DNA from 3 places in the Paenarthrobacter sp. Y-19 genome. Region 1 is predicted to be linked to each of the others. Evidence: predicted binding sites of a transcription regulator. Region 1 holds the regulator's gene; each other region holds the start of a gene.
What was found. Region 1 encodes HrcA, which represses chaperone genes, less so after heat shock. Its sites were predicted from a motif close to TTNGCACTCGNNNNNNNCGAGTGCNAA; they were not measured.
Positions count from the first base shown of each region.

Region 2: PYR64_RS13070 (FmdB family zinc ribbon protein) is a predicted target of HrcA. The motif match lies at 886-912, and genes of this name have one in related genera.
Region 3: groES (co-chaperone GroES) is a predicted target of HrcA. The motif match lies at 1,515-1,541, and genes of this name have one in related genera.

Region 1 covers NZ_CP119414.1:1,953,429-1,958,080, forward strand. The annotation lists gene PYR64_RS09030 (16S rRNA (uracil(1498)-N(3))-methyltransferase) at 1-389, opposite strand, end outside; gene dnaJ (molecular chaperone DnaJ) at 392-1,519, opposite strand; gene hrcA (heat-inducible transcriptional repressor HrcA) at 1,570-2,577, opposite strand; gene PYR64_RS09045 (DUF3097 domain-containing protein) at 2,810-3,661, shown strand; gene PYR64_RS09050 (DUF4870 domain-containing protein) at 3,791-4,204, shown strand; gene hemW (radical SAM family heme chaperone HemW) at 4,267-4,652, opposite strand, start outside.
Region 2 covers NZ_CP119414.1:2,790,345-2,794,996, forward strand. The annotation lists gene galU (UTP--glucose-1-phosphate uridylyltransferase GalU) at 1-61, opposite strand, end outside; gene PYR64_RS13065 (5-formyltetrahydrofolate cyclo-ligase) at 191-805, shown strand; gene PYR64_RS13070 (FmdB family zinc ribbon protein) at 973-1,245, shown strand; gene PYR64_RS13075 (RcpC/CpaB family pilus assembly protein) at 1,316-2,104, shown strand; gene PYR64_RS13080 (DUF4011 domain-containing protein) at 2,119-4,652, opposite strand, start outside.
Region 3 covers NZ_CP119414.1:2,813,173-2,817,824, reverse strand. The annotation lists gene PYR64_RS13165 (class I SAM-dependent methyltransferase) at 1-1,061, opposite strand, end outside; gene PYR64_RS13160 (hypothetical protein) at 1,129-1,491, shown strand; gene groES (co-chaperone GroES) at 1,683-1,979, shown strand; gene groL (chaperonin GroEL) at 2,064-3,677, shown strand; gene PYR64_RS13145 (acyltransferase family protein) at 3,931-4,652, shown strand, end outside.

The DNA of each region.
Region 1 (4,652 bases):
GCCTTGGCTGCCCGCTCCGCCTTCCAGCGCACGATGGATCGCTCCGACTGCCAGGGAATCACGGCATCAATGCCGAGTTCCGTTGCCGTCTCGATTGCGAGCTCGTCGCGATCACCCTTGGCCAACGCCTGAACCAGTACCAATCGAACGTCCGGCTGGGCTTCGAAGACGATGTCCGTGGCGGTGACCGTCAGGGCACCGGGCGCCGCTTCGGCGACCACTCCAGTGAGACGGGCACCTGCGCCGTCGGCGATGTCAACGGACTCACCGACGGCCAAGCGCTTCACCGTCACTGCGTGGCGGGCCTCCGGACCCTGCAGGACAAAATCAGTACCGGGCGCTACGTGGCTGAGGCTGCCGGCCGGCGTAAAGAAAACGGGGTTGCTCACCGCTACAGGTTACCGAGCTTGTCCCGGAGCTTTGCGAACACGCCACCACTGGCCACCAGTTTTCCTTCGGTGAACTGCTCGCCGCGGAGCTTGGCAAGCTGCTGCAGGAGTTCTTCCTGTGCATGGTCCAGTTTGGTAGGTGTTTCCACATGCAGGTGAACCTTCAGATCGCCGCGGCCGTAGCCCCGCAGGTGCGTTACGCCGAGGCCACGAAGGGTGATGACCTCTCCGGACTGCGTGCCTGCCTTCACTTCGATGTCCTGTGCGCCGTCGAACGTCTCAAGCTGCACGTCGGTCCCCAAGGCAGCAGCCGTCATGGGCACGCTGAGGGTGGCGTGGAGGTCGTCGCCTTCGCGTACGAACGTGGAATCGTTGTTGACGCGGATCTCCACGTAGAGATCACCGGCCGGACCACCTGCAGGTCCTGCTTCGCCCTGGCCGGACAGCTGGATTCGCGTACCGGTAGCGACGCCGGCGGGAACCTTGATGGTGAGCGAACGGCGGCTCCTGATGCGTCCCTGGCCGTTGCATTCGTTGCAGGGATCCTTGATGACGGTGCCGAAGCCTTCACAGGAACCACAGGGGGCGGTGGTCATGACCTGCCCCAGGATGGAGCGGACGGCGCGCTGAACCTGGCCGCTGCCACCACAGATGTCGCAGCGTTCAGGGTGGGTGCCCGGGCGGCAGCAGCTGCCGTCGCAGGTGGGGCAGACCACGGCTGTGTCCACTTCAAGCTTCTTGTTGACGCCGAACACGGCATCCTTGAGGTCGATCCGAACGCTGATAAGGGCGTCCTGGCCACGTCGTACGCGGGAGGCGGGCCCTCCGTGTCCACCGCCGCCGCCAAAGAACGTGTCGAAGATGTCCTGGAAGGCGAAGCCCTGGCCGGCGTAGCCGCCCCCGAAGCCGTTATCAGTGCCGTTCTCGTTGCCCGTGGCATCGTAGACGCGGCGCTTCTGGGGATCTGACAACACTTCGTAAGCGTGCGTCACGGCCTTGAACTGCTCCGCGACATCTTCACCCGGGTTTACGTCCGGGTGGAGTTTCCGCGCCAACTTGCGGTACGCCTTTTTGATCTCTTCCCCGGTGGCTTCCGGCGAGACTCCCAAAACGTCATAGTGGCTGCTCAAAGTCGGTATCTCTTCCTGGTTGTACTGCGGATGTTTTCCCGGGCCGGTGTTCAGCCGCCGAGAATGCGGGAAAGGTAACGGGCCACGGCACGAACTGCTGCCATGGTGGTGGGATAGTCCATGCGGGTCGGTCCAAGGATTCCCACCTTGGCGCCGGAACCGTAGCCGGTGGCCACTACAGAGGCCTCGGCCAGGCCGTCGTACGGATTCTCCCGGCCAATGCTGACTGTCACGCCCCGGGGATCGTCTCCCATGTCCGACAACAACCGGAGCATGACAACTTGTTCCTCAAGGGCCTCAAGCACGGGACCGATGCTTAGCGGGAAGTCAACGTTGGAACGTGCGAGGTTGGCCGTACCGGCCATCAGAATGCGTTCCTCACGGCTGGTGTCGCTCAGGGATTCCAAGCCAGTGGCCAGCCTTTGGGCGAGGGCACGAAGATCCGGCGGGCAAAGGGCCACCACCGACGGTAACACCTGCGGCAGGAGTGCCAGCTGGGTGCCGGCGATGCTGCCGAGGAATCGTGACCTCAACAACATCAAAGCCTCGTTCCCCACGTCCGAACCGGCGTCGATGACTTTTTGCACGACGCTCCCGGTGTCCGCAATGAGGACCACCAGCACCTGTTTGGGGGCCAGCAGAACGAACTCCGCGTGGCGGACCAATGCGCGGTGCGAGTGGGGATACTGCACGACGGCGACCTGGTTGGTCAGCTGGGAAAGGAGCCGTACTGTGCGCTCAAGAATGTCATCGACGTCGTCGGGTCCTTCAAGCAGCGAATGAATTGCCCGACGCTCGGCGGCGGACAACGGCTTGACCTGTGAGATGCGGTCAACGAACAGGCGATAGCCCTTGTCAGTGGGGATTCGGCCGGCGCTGGTATGCGGGGCGGCAATAAGACCTTCTTCTTCCAGGACAGCCATGTCATTGCGGATGGTGGCACTGGAAACACCCAGGTGATGACGCTCAACGAGGGCTTTCGATCCCACCGGCTCCCGGGAATGCACGTAATCCTCAACGATGGCACGCAGCACTTCCAATTTGCGTGGCTCACTCATTGCTACACCTCCTGACGACTGCCATGGTCCATGGGACCGGTCCCCGCGGGACCTCCAATGGATCACCGCACACTTAGCACTCAACATGCCCAAGTGCTAACAAGTCTAGTATGAGCCACCACGTTGTTAGCATTGAAACCGTCCGAGGACTGCATCCAGGGCGGCGTCCCGAGACCGGCTGACGGCAACCCGCCCCTGTCCCCTTTCACATCACCACAGAGGTAGGAATTCCTTGGCTTTCGACAATTGGGGCCCGCAGGACCTGACCGCTCCAGCCAAACGCCAGCTCCCTGAGGTGCCGGTGCAACGCGGCATGGTCCTCGAAGACGTCCAGTCAGGATGGGTGGGCGAAGTCACCCGGGTGGAAAAGACCGGTGGCATGCACATCGTGTCGCTCGAGGACAGGCGCGGTAAAACGAAGTCGTTCCAACTCGGGTACGGATTCCTTCTCGAAGGACAAGCGATCAGGTTGATGCCTCCGGCCCCTCGCCGGCCCGCTTCAGCGGTTCAGGCGAATCGCACGGCCTCGGGTTCCGTAAAGGTCCAGGGGCAACGGGCGCAGGTCGCGAAGGCCAGCCGCATCTGGGTGGAGGGCAAGCACGACGCTGAACTCGTGGAGAAAGTCTGGGGTGACGACCTCCGTGTTGAAGGAATTGTGGTGGAACCGCTCCACGGCGTGGACGACCTCAAGTCCGCCATTGCCGACTTCCGACCCGGTCCCGGCCGCCGCCTTGGCATCCTGGTGGACCACCTCGTGGCGGGCTCAAAGGAGTCCCGGATCGCAGCCGAGGCCATGACTGTCCCCGGCGCTGCAGGCAACGTCCTGATCGTGGGCCACCCTTATGTGGACGTGTGGCAGGCCATCCGGCCGAAGGTCCTGGGCATCGAGCAATGGCCCGCCGTTGCCCGCGGCACTGATTGGAAGACCGGGATTCTCACGGCCTTCGGTTGGCCCCACGAAACAGCGGAGGACATCGGGCTGGGCTGGCAGCGCCTGCTGGGCGCAGTGCACAGCTATGCGGACCTTGAGGCATCGTTGTTGGGGCGTGTGGAAGAAGTCATCGACTTCCTCACCGTCCCGTAGTCCACGGTCCGGATCATCAGGATCCGGCATGCTTCCGGGGCGTTGGTCCCGGGAAGGACGCGCGGCCCGGTATTCTTGGACAGCAACACAGCAGCATCTTTAAAGCATTTAAAGCAAAGGGAAGACACCGTGGCAGATAACGCTCCTGAAGAACCGGGCAGCGCCGCAGGCCGGCCCCAGTACCATGGCGCCCCTGCCAACGCACTCCCGTTGACAGCCAGCGAGGACAGGCAGTGGGCCACTTTGGCGCACTTCGGCGGCATCCTTGGATGCTTGCCGGCTCTCCTGATCTACCTGATATTCCGCGACCGCGGGCCGTTTACAGCGCAGGAATCCAAGGAGGCACTGAATTTCACGTTGCCTCCCACCATTGCCGCCGTCTTGGCCAACATCCTTGTCCTGCTGCCGGTGGTGGGAAACATTTTTGCCGTCATTGCCACGGGTATCTGGGTGGCACTGACGTGCTTCTCTGTTTCAGCGGGCATCCGGGTCAACCACGGCCAGCCCCACCGCTACCGTTTCAACCTGCGCTGGATCAAGTAGGGCCCCGATCCGCCCGATGAATCCGGGGGGTACGGTACCGGACTGTCAGTCCCAGGCGAAGGTCAGTCCGGCAGGATCCTGCGGACTACGGCATCTGCGAGCAACCTGCCCTTAAGGGTAAGAACCAGTCGTCCCTTGAATGCCTGAACCGGATCAACCAGTTCGTCAGCAATGAGGCCCGCCATCGCGTGGCGCCCAATCGCATCCAGGGCATCTACGGCAAGTCCCGTTCCGAGCCGCGCCTCCAGCATGATCCGCTCGACTTCCCGGGTGCCGGCGTCGAGGGTTTCGCGCCCTGCGGCAGGTGAGGTCTCTGCCCCCAATCGTGATGCGTAGGCCGTGGGGTGTTTGACGTTCCACCACCGGACACCGCCCACGTGTGAGTGCGCGCCGGGGCCGATTCCCCACCAATCGTCTCCGCGCCAATACGCGAGGTTGTGCTTGCACG
Region 2 (4,652 bases), 840 kb from region 1:
GGGTACCAAGACCCGCTGCGGGGATGACGGCCTTACGGACAGCGTTGTTATCGAGAGTCACCGGACTAATGTAACGGAAGGAAGAGAGCATCAGGTAAACCCCCCGCCGCGCGGGCCGCACATTTTATTGCCGGCAACACACAAGGAAACACTTTAACCGGACCCGACGAACCCCCAGGATTGGATACAGATGGCGTCGAAAGAAGACATCCGCCGCAACCGGCGGCTGTACAGAAGGGCCCTGACACCAGGGCAAATCGCTGATGCGGGCGAAGCGATAGCCCGGCACGGTTCCTCGTGGGCCAGCTCCGTCACGTCCGGAACACCGTCGTCGTTCGCGGTGTACGTGGGAGTCGCCTTCGAGCCGCCCACCATGCCACTGCTTGAAGCCCTCCACGAAGCGGGCCATGAAGTCCTGCTCCCCGTCTGCGAACCGGAACGGCAACTGAGTTGGGTGTATTGGACGCCGTCCACGGTCTTCACACGGTCCGCCTACGCTCCCATCGACGAACCCACCGGTGAGCGCTTGGACAGTTCAGTGGTCGCTTCGACGGCCGGAATCTTCATGCCGGCCACCGCAGTGGACCGGGACGGGAACAGGATTGGCCAAGGCGGCGGTTATTACGACCGACTCCTGCAGGGCCTGGACGCGTCCGGCCGGCGGCCGCCCACCATCGCGGTGGTGTACGACGACGATCTGTTGCCTTCAGGCTCCATACCCGCCGAGGCCTTCGATCGCCCGGTGCGGGAAGTGCTGACACCTTCGGGCGTTGTGGTTCTCGACAACGCAGCGGAGCCCGTCTGACTCCCGGTCATTTCCGGCGGGTTCCGGTTGGTGAGCTCCGGCACAAGTGCTGGCACACCTCAGGGGGACGGATGATAGAATTGGCACTCAGGCCCTGGGACTGCTAATGCGGAAGTTATTCGGCACGGCGGAGCAGGACCTGAACTTTGTCCTAAAGGAGGAACTCAGTGCCCACATACGCATACGCCTGCAAAGACTGTGACCATGCCTTCGACATCGTCCAGTCCTTCTCAGACAGCTCCCTGACAGAGTGCCCTGAATGCAAAGGCACGCTGCGCAAGAAGTTCAACAGCGTGGGCGTCGTCTTCAAGGGCTCTGGTTTCTACCGCACTGACTCCCGTGACGCCAAGGGCAGCACAGTATCCGCTGCGCCCACGTCACCGGCTGCACCCGCAGCTGCGGCCACGCCCGCTCCCGCACCGGCCGCCGCGGCGAGCTAGCTCCGGAACTTTTCCACATAGGCAACCCGGCCCCTGTTAGGCGGCCGGGGCTGCTGGCTACCGTGGCGGCATGTCACACTCCGCCCGTAGCGCCTTCCTTGCCCATGCCGAGCGTTCAGCTGGAACAGCTGGACATGAACGGTTGCCGTACCACCCCTCGCCCTCCCCCAGGCGCTTTCCACGGGGGTTCGGCCGTGCGCGGCGCAACGGACCTCCAAAGCGAAAGCCCACACTCAGGGCGTGGCTTTCCCGCAACCGGCGGCTTTGCGTCGCGCTGCTTCTATGCCTTGCTGCCGGTCTGGCGGTACAGCAGCTGACTCCTGTGTCGGTCGCCCGGGTCAGCGTCCTGGTCGCAGCCCGTGATCTACCAGCCGGCGCGAGCCTGAAGGAGTCAGATTTCACCAGGGTCGATGTCGCAGCCGAACTGGCCATCTCCGCGTGGGTGGATGATGTCGCGACCCTGGTTGGGCGCCAGCTGGCCTCTCCTTTGGGCAAGGGACAAACACCCACGGACTCAAGCCTCCTAGGCCCTGGCTTGCTCGCGGGCACTCCTGCAGGTTCCGCTGCCGTCCCCCTGCGCATGGCAGATCCTTCTTCCATCCAGCTTCTGTCGCCGGGGCAGCTGGTGACCGTTGTCCTCACGGCGTCCGGCAGTTACGACGAATCCCGCCAGAGCCAGGTTTTGGCTGGCCCTGTTCCTGTTCTCTGGACTTCGGCCCAGGGCGGCAAGGCCGGCGAATGGCTTGGCACCAGCGATACAGAAGGGCTGGTGGTGGTCGCTGCCAACCCCCAACAAGCAGAAAAGCTTGCCGGCGCATCCACGCAAGGCAAGCTTTTCTTTGTTCTGGTCAGCCCATGAAGCTGCTCAATCGCTCATCCCCAGTGCGGGGGCTTCTGTTCCTTCAACCACTGCTCGTGGTCATAGCCTGCTTCATCGCCCCATCTGCGGGGATCGTCCTCCGCGGCCTTGGTGGGGAGGATGCCGCCCGAGCTGTGCTTGGCAGCCGTCGGCTCGGCGGCTTTTTCAGCTGCCGTGTTGTCCGATCCGCTGTTCTCCCCGGCAGAGCCGTCGGTGGAACCATTTCCTTGTTCCGTCATTGGTGCTTCTTTCCTGTCCCCTGTCTGGTCCCGCGTCCCCTTGGCATCCTGCTCGGGTTGGTGATCCGGGCCGGTGGCCGGGGAACGGGTGAACACAGGCTGAGCCTTGTCCAGATTCAATTGTTCAACATCCATGTCCAGGAAGCCATGTTGAGACGACTCGGCAGCCTTCGGAATGTGGTTTTCCAGTCCAAGGTAGGAACCGATGCGATCGGCGCAGGAGGACGGGTCCGTGAAGACTTCGATCGTCCACAGCGACATGTAACGCCACCCCATGCGCTCCAGCAGTTGAGGCCGCAGCCGGCTGCGTTCACGGACACTCATGCGCCGGTATCGTTCCGTGCCATCGGACTCGATGGCTACGGGCGTGGGAATTTCAGCACCCTCCCGGCCAATGGTGTGCACAGGATCAGCGGCTGCGGCTATGTCCAGCACACCGTCGTAAAGGTGCCAGACACGGGCGCCGCGGGCACGCAGTCGTTCGCCAAGATCCGCCACCAACGGGTCCTCGCCAAGTGCTTGCTCGCTGGCAACGGCACGGGATGCCGGAGTTCCGAGATTGCTGTTCCCCGAGAGCTCCCTGTCCAGCAACTCGTAGAAGTCCACTGCGCCGTGCGCCAGGCGATCGAGGTCGAGGTCCTCGGGCCGGAAGCAGCTCAGGACGTGCATGGAGCGCCGGGCCCTGGTCATGGCCAAGGCAAAGCGGTTACGCCCACCCTCAGTGGACAGCGGTCCAAAGGAGTGGAGCGCCCGGCCATGCGGGGTGCGTCCATACCCGAGGGAGAAGATCACATGGTCCCGCACCAAGCCCTGCGCGCGTTCCAGATCCACCACGCGGAAGGATTCGGGGCCGGCGGCGAAGAAGGAAGACAGCAATGGATGGTTCGGCAGTTGGAGCCTGATGGCCTCGCCGATCCTGGCAGCGTGGCGCAGGCTTGCCGTCACCACAGCCAAGCTGGTGCGGGGACGCAGCGTGGCATGTTCAAAGACAAGATCCACCACCCGGTTGACCTCGGCAGTGACGGACTCGACCCCCTCGTGATCGGCGCCCGGAAGGCCGGTGCCGTCAGGGATGTACTCCACAAGGATCGAGCGATCCAATCCCGTAACCGAGTTGCCGTCGGGCAGCCGCTTCAGGCCGCCGTCGTAGTAGTTCTTGCTCAGCTGCAGGATCAAGTCTTCATCCACTGCCCGATACACCCAATTCAACTGCCACGATGGCAGGACCCTGGCCAAGGCCTTGAAGGCACTCTCCACAGTCTCGTGGCTCGCGACTCCGGCAACCGGGGGTTCGACGGCCACGCTGAAGGTCCGCGCATTGGCAATCTTCGCGTCGCCGAAAGCAACTACCTGCCGTGCACGGGCGATCGCGGGAAGGACCGCTTGCAACGAGGTGGACTCAGCGTCGATGACCACAACGGCATCAAACTTCTGCTCAGCCGGCAGGACGCCGGTCAGCAGGTACGGGCTGACCGACCACACCGGGACAAGCAACGGCACGAGATCCGGGGCTTGGGCGCTCAGCGCAGGCAGGGTAACCCGGCCGTCTTTCAGCAAGGCCCGCAGCAGTTCAGCCTGGCGAGGGTGCTCCACCAGTCCCTGGCGCCACCTCTGGGCAAGCTGCCATCGGAGCCGCGCAGCACCGCTGGCGATGTGGGCTTGGTCAGCAAGCCGGAATTCAGCTTCGAGGCGCCTCAGGGAGTCGCCGTCGGACATCGCAAGATAGTCGTCGCCGCTGATCATTGCTTCCAGCGCGGACTGCCACCAAGCCAGGTCCAGCTCCGCGGCCACCGAGGACGCAGGTACCTCCCGCTCCGCCAGATCCGCCAAAAGCTCCCCGAGGCCGTGCTCGCGCATTTCTTCAATGAGGAGCGTGCGTTCGGGCAAGGTTTCCAGCGTGGCGGTGTCGGCTACGAGCTGTTCCAAGCGTTCCATCAGCTCCGCGTAAGGCGTACCGTGGAGCGAGCCTCCGGCCGACGTGTGTTTGAGCGCCTCACCGAGGCGCCGCAGCTCAGCGTCCAGCTCCCGGTACAGTGCGCCGAGGTCGGCCAGGCCGGAAGGAACGGCCGGGTGCCGCTGCGTAGTGGCGTAACCGGCCCACAACGCACGCTGCTCCTGGACAAGGACCAGCGAGCTGTGGAGATCGGCGATATGAACTCCGGGCCGCACATACTCCTTGGCGACCCGCCGCAGCCGGGACCGCTGCATGGAAGGCATCTCGATGTTCCGCTCGCGGCGCCACGCAGAACTGGCCGTCGCGGAGATCAGATCGTGAACCGGACGGTCAAAGATGTCCGGCGTGAACTTGT
Region 3 (4,652 bases), 860 kb from region 1:
GTGATGTTGTTTGACTTCACCCACGCTTTGAGGGCCTTGACGTTGTACGGCATCACGTCCAGCACCTTGTAGGCCCGGGCAAACGGAGTGTCGTGGAGTTCCGGGGCGCAGATATACGCGATGTGCTCGTCCACCAGGTGCCCGCCCAGCCGCTCGGCGACGTCGGCCACCAGGCCTGCGCGGATCACCGCACCGTCGGGTTCGTAGAGAAAGCCTTCAACAGGCCCGACGGCGGCTTCCGGGCCACCGCCGAAGTCCTCGCCGCTGGTGATTTCGGCGGCGCGCTGGCTGCCAAGGAGCAATGCGGCGCGGCGGACGCCCGGGCGGGCTACTGAGTTGAACCACAGGGTGGCCTCGGTGACATCGCCGCCCACGGAGACCCATTGGGCCTCGCAGCCCGAAGGCACCGAGTCGTGGGGGATGCCCGGGCCCATCTTCACCCCTACTGCACGCCCGGTGGCCGCCACGCTCTCCACGAAGGACAAGGGGGGCGAGAACGCCTCCGGGTCCCAGATTCTTTTGGTTCCCGACGTGGACGTGGTGCGTCGGGCAGGGTCCATCCACACGCCGTCGATGCCCTCGAGGTCCATTGATTCCGCGTCCGAGTGCACCACCGTTGCATGCGGGAAAGGCATGAGGTTGATCATGGCGCAGGCAGCGGTGGTTTCGTCCATCTCCACAGCGGTGACAGCAATGTCCATGGAAGCCATCGCCATGGAATCGGCGCCGAGGCCGCAGCCGAGATCGGCCACATGGGTGATGTCGGCCTGCGCAAAACGTTCGGCGTGGCGGGCGGCGACGTTCAGCCGGGTTGCCTGCTCCAGGCCCGCCTGGGTGAACAGCATCTGCCGGGCGAATTCGCCGAACTTCGCCTCAGCCCGGGTCCGTAAACGGGACTGCGTGAGCACGGCGGCCACGAGTTCCGGGGAGTGGCCGGCCTTGCGGAGGCTGGCATTGACGCTGAATGCATCAGCCTCACGGTAGGGTCCCAGCGAGGCAAGAAGCTCCCAACCTTCAGTGGTCAATAAAGGTGCGATCTGTTCCTGCGGTGCATGAGGCATGGGAACAAGCCTAACGTCGCGCGTCATGGCTGCGTGACTGGGGAATCAGCCGGATAGGGTTGTTTTCATGGAAGACAACGCAGCACCACAGCCCTCCCGCCTCACCACGTATGCCCGTCCCGCCCTGATCGCGGGCGCTGTCATCGCGGTGGTCTGCATAGGCTTGCTGATCGTTATTTTCGCGCTGGATTCCTTCAACGCAGCGGCCTACTCCGTCAGTGGCAAGAGCGTGAACGATGCGACGGATGAGGCACGCGACATCCGCGACCTCTACGCCGGTGCGCGCCTCGGCGGGATCATCGCGCTGGTGGTTTCCGGCGTCGTGGCGGTTGCTTCGGCGGTGGTGCTCTACCTGAACCGCGGCAGCGCTTCCTTGGATGAGGATGACGACGGCGAAGACTACGACCTTGATGACCTCAGGGACCAGTGACAACGTTCACCGATGACGAAATGCTGGCACTCACCTTGACCGAGTGCTAACGCCTTACATAGAGTCTAGTTAGCACTCTCCCCTTGAGGGTGCTAATCACGCCAGGCGTCCACCGGCACCGCGACGACGGTTGTACGCCACGGCACCCTAGTTCTTAGTCCATGAATCAGCTCATGAAAAGGAGAGTCCGAGTGTCGGTCTCGATTAAGCCTCTTGAGGATCGTATTGTTGTTCGCCCGCTCGAAGCAGAGCAGACCACGGCTTCCGGCCTGGTTATTCCGGACTCCGCGCAGGAGAAGCCGCAGGAAGGCGAAGTTGTTGCAATCGGCCCCGGCCGCTTCGATGACAACGGCAACCGCGTACCGGTTGACGTAGCTGTTGGCGACGTCGTCATCTACTCCAAGTACGGTGGAACCGAAGTCAAGACCGGCGGCAGCGAGTACCTCGTTCTGTCCGCCCGCGACGTCCTTGCGATCGTCGTAAAGTAACTTCCTGGAGCCCCGCACCGCCGTCGCGTTGGAATCATTCCGAGCGTCAGCGGTGCGGGTTTTCTGTCTCGAAAGGACACAACCATGGCAAAGCAGCTTGCTTTTAACGATGCTGCCCGCCGGTCTCTTGAGGCCGGTATCGACAAGCTCGCCAACACTGTCAAGGTGACGCTGGGCCCGCGCGGCCGCAACGTCGTCCTGGACAAGAAGTGGGGCGCCCCCACGATCACCAACGATGGTGTCACCATCGCCCGTGAAGTTGAGCTTGATGACCCCTACGAGAACCTTGGCGCCCAGCTTGCCAAGGAAGTAGCCACCAAGACCAATGACGTTGCCGGTGACGGCACCACTACGGCAACCGTGCTGGCCCAGGCCCTGGTCAAGGAAGGCCTGCGCAATGTTGCTGCCGGCGCAGCTCCCGGCGAGATCAAGCGGGGCATCGAAGTTGCAGTGGAAGCCGTCGCTGCACGCCTCCTGGAGAATGCCCGCGAAGTCGAAGGCACCCAGGTAGCCAACGTCGCAGCCATCTCCGCGCAGAGCGATGAAGTCGGCGAGCTCCTCGCCGAGGCCTTCGGCAAGGTAGGCAAGGATGGTGTCATCACCATCGAAGAGTCCTCCACCACGCAGACCGAGCTGGTCCTGACCGAGGGCATGCAGTTCGACAAGGGCTACCTCTCCCCGTACTTCGTCACCGACGCAGAACGCCAGGAAGCTGTCCTCGAAGACGCCCTCATCCTGATCAACCAGGGCAAGATCTCCTCGCTGCAGGACTTCCTGCCGCTGCTCGAGAAGGCCCTGCAGGCCAACAAGCCCCTCTTCATCATCGCTGAGGACATCGAAGGCGAAGCCCTTTCCACCCTGATCGTCAACCGTATCCGCGGCACGCTCAACGTCGTTGCCGTCAAGGCTCCGGGCTTCGGCGATCGCCGCAAGGCCATGCTCCAGGACATCGCTACGTTGACCGGTGCGCAGGTAGTTTCCCCGGACCTGGGCCTGACGCTGGACTCCGTTGGCCTCGAGGTACTCGGTACCGCCCGCCGCATCACGGTCACCAAGGACAACACCACCATCGTTGACGGTGCCGGTTCGGCCCAGGACGTTGCCGACCGCGTTGCACAGCTCCGCGCTGAGCTGACCCGGACGGATTCCGACTGGGACAAGGAAAAGCTGCAGGAACGCCTGGCCAAGCTCGCTGGCGGCATCGGCGTCATCAAGGTTGGCGCAGCCACCGAGGTTGAGCTGAAGGAAAAGAAGCACCGCATTGAGGACGCCGTTTCCTCGACGCGTGCAGCCCTCGAAGAAGGCATCGTTTCCGGTGGCGGTTCCGCCCTGATCCACGCCCTGAAGGCCCTGGACGAGTCCCAGGCAGTCAAGGACCTCGAAGGTGACGCTGCGGCCGCTGTAGGCATCGTTCGCCGCGCACTGGTCCAGCCGCTGCGCTGGATCGCGCAGAACGCCGGCTTCGACGGTTTCGTGGTCACCGCCAAGGTTTCCGAACTCGAAGCCAACCACGGCTTCAACGCCAAGTCCGGCGAGTACGAGGACCTGATCGCCGCCGGCGTGATCGACCCCGTCAAGGTCACCCGCTCTGCACTCCGCAACGCCGCTTCCATCGCTGCCTTGGTTCTCACCACCGAGACCCTGGTTGCCGAGAAGCCCGCTGAGGAAGAAGACGCACACGCAGGCCACCAGCACTAAGCGCCTGTCCCGCGGAAACCCCGGTCACAACTAGGTGCGACCGGGGTTTCTGCTGTTAAGATCCTGTGCGATGCATCACAACTTCCGGACCGGCGTATCGCATTGGCCGCAGGGACCCGAATGAGGCATCGGCACAGGTCACACACAGGAAGAGCTGCAAGAATGGATGGCTGAACCGGGCCCGGGGGAGGTGCGGAAGGCGGTCAGCAGCATCCTCGAACTGGGGGCGGGTGGGCTGAACCGCGTATTATGGATGCTTTGTGCCAGCCGCTTTAAGGAACTGCCTAACGTGACTACCCCAGCGATTACAGCCCCTGCCCACCGCGGTAGGCGGGCTTCCGGTCCCGTTGGAAAGTCCAAGTTCCGCCCTGAAATCCAAGGTCTCAGGTCACTGGCCGTCCTCATGGTGGTGAGCTATCACATCTGGATCGGCCGGGTTTCCGGAGGGGTTGATGTCTTCCTCCTCATCTCCGCGTTCCTCATGACCCTGCAGTTCACGGGCCGTTATAAACAGGGCCGTCCCATGGACCTCCTGCGGCACTGGCTGCACCTGTTCAGGCGGCTGCTGCCCGCCGTCGTGGTTGTCCTTCTGGGAACGCTGACAGCCACCTTCGTCCTCCTGCCACCTACCCGGTGGGCTGAAATTGTCCAGCAGGCCTGGGCGTCCTTGTTCTACTACGAGAACTGGCTGCTCCAACAGCTTGCGGTGGACTACTACGCCACGGACCACAGCATGGCCAGCCCGGTGCAACACTTCTGGTCACTGTCCATCCAGGGCCAGGTGTTCATCATCTGGCCGGTGATCTTCGCAGCGGTCGCGCTTCTGTGCCGCCGCTTTGCCCTCAGGTACCGGGCGACCCTCGTGTACGTCTTCGCCATAATTTTCCTGGTCTCGTTCGTCTACTCCATCATCTTCACGGCCACCAACCAGGCTGTGGCGTACTTCGATACCTTCGCCCGTCTGTGGGAATTTGC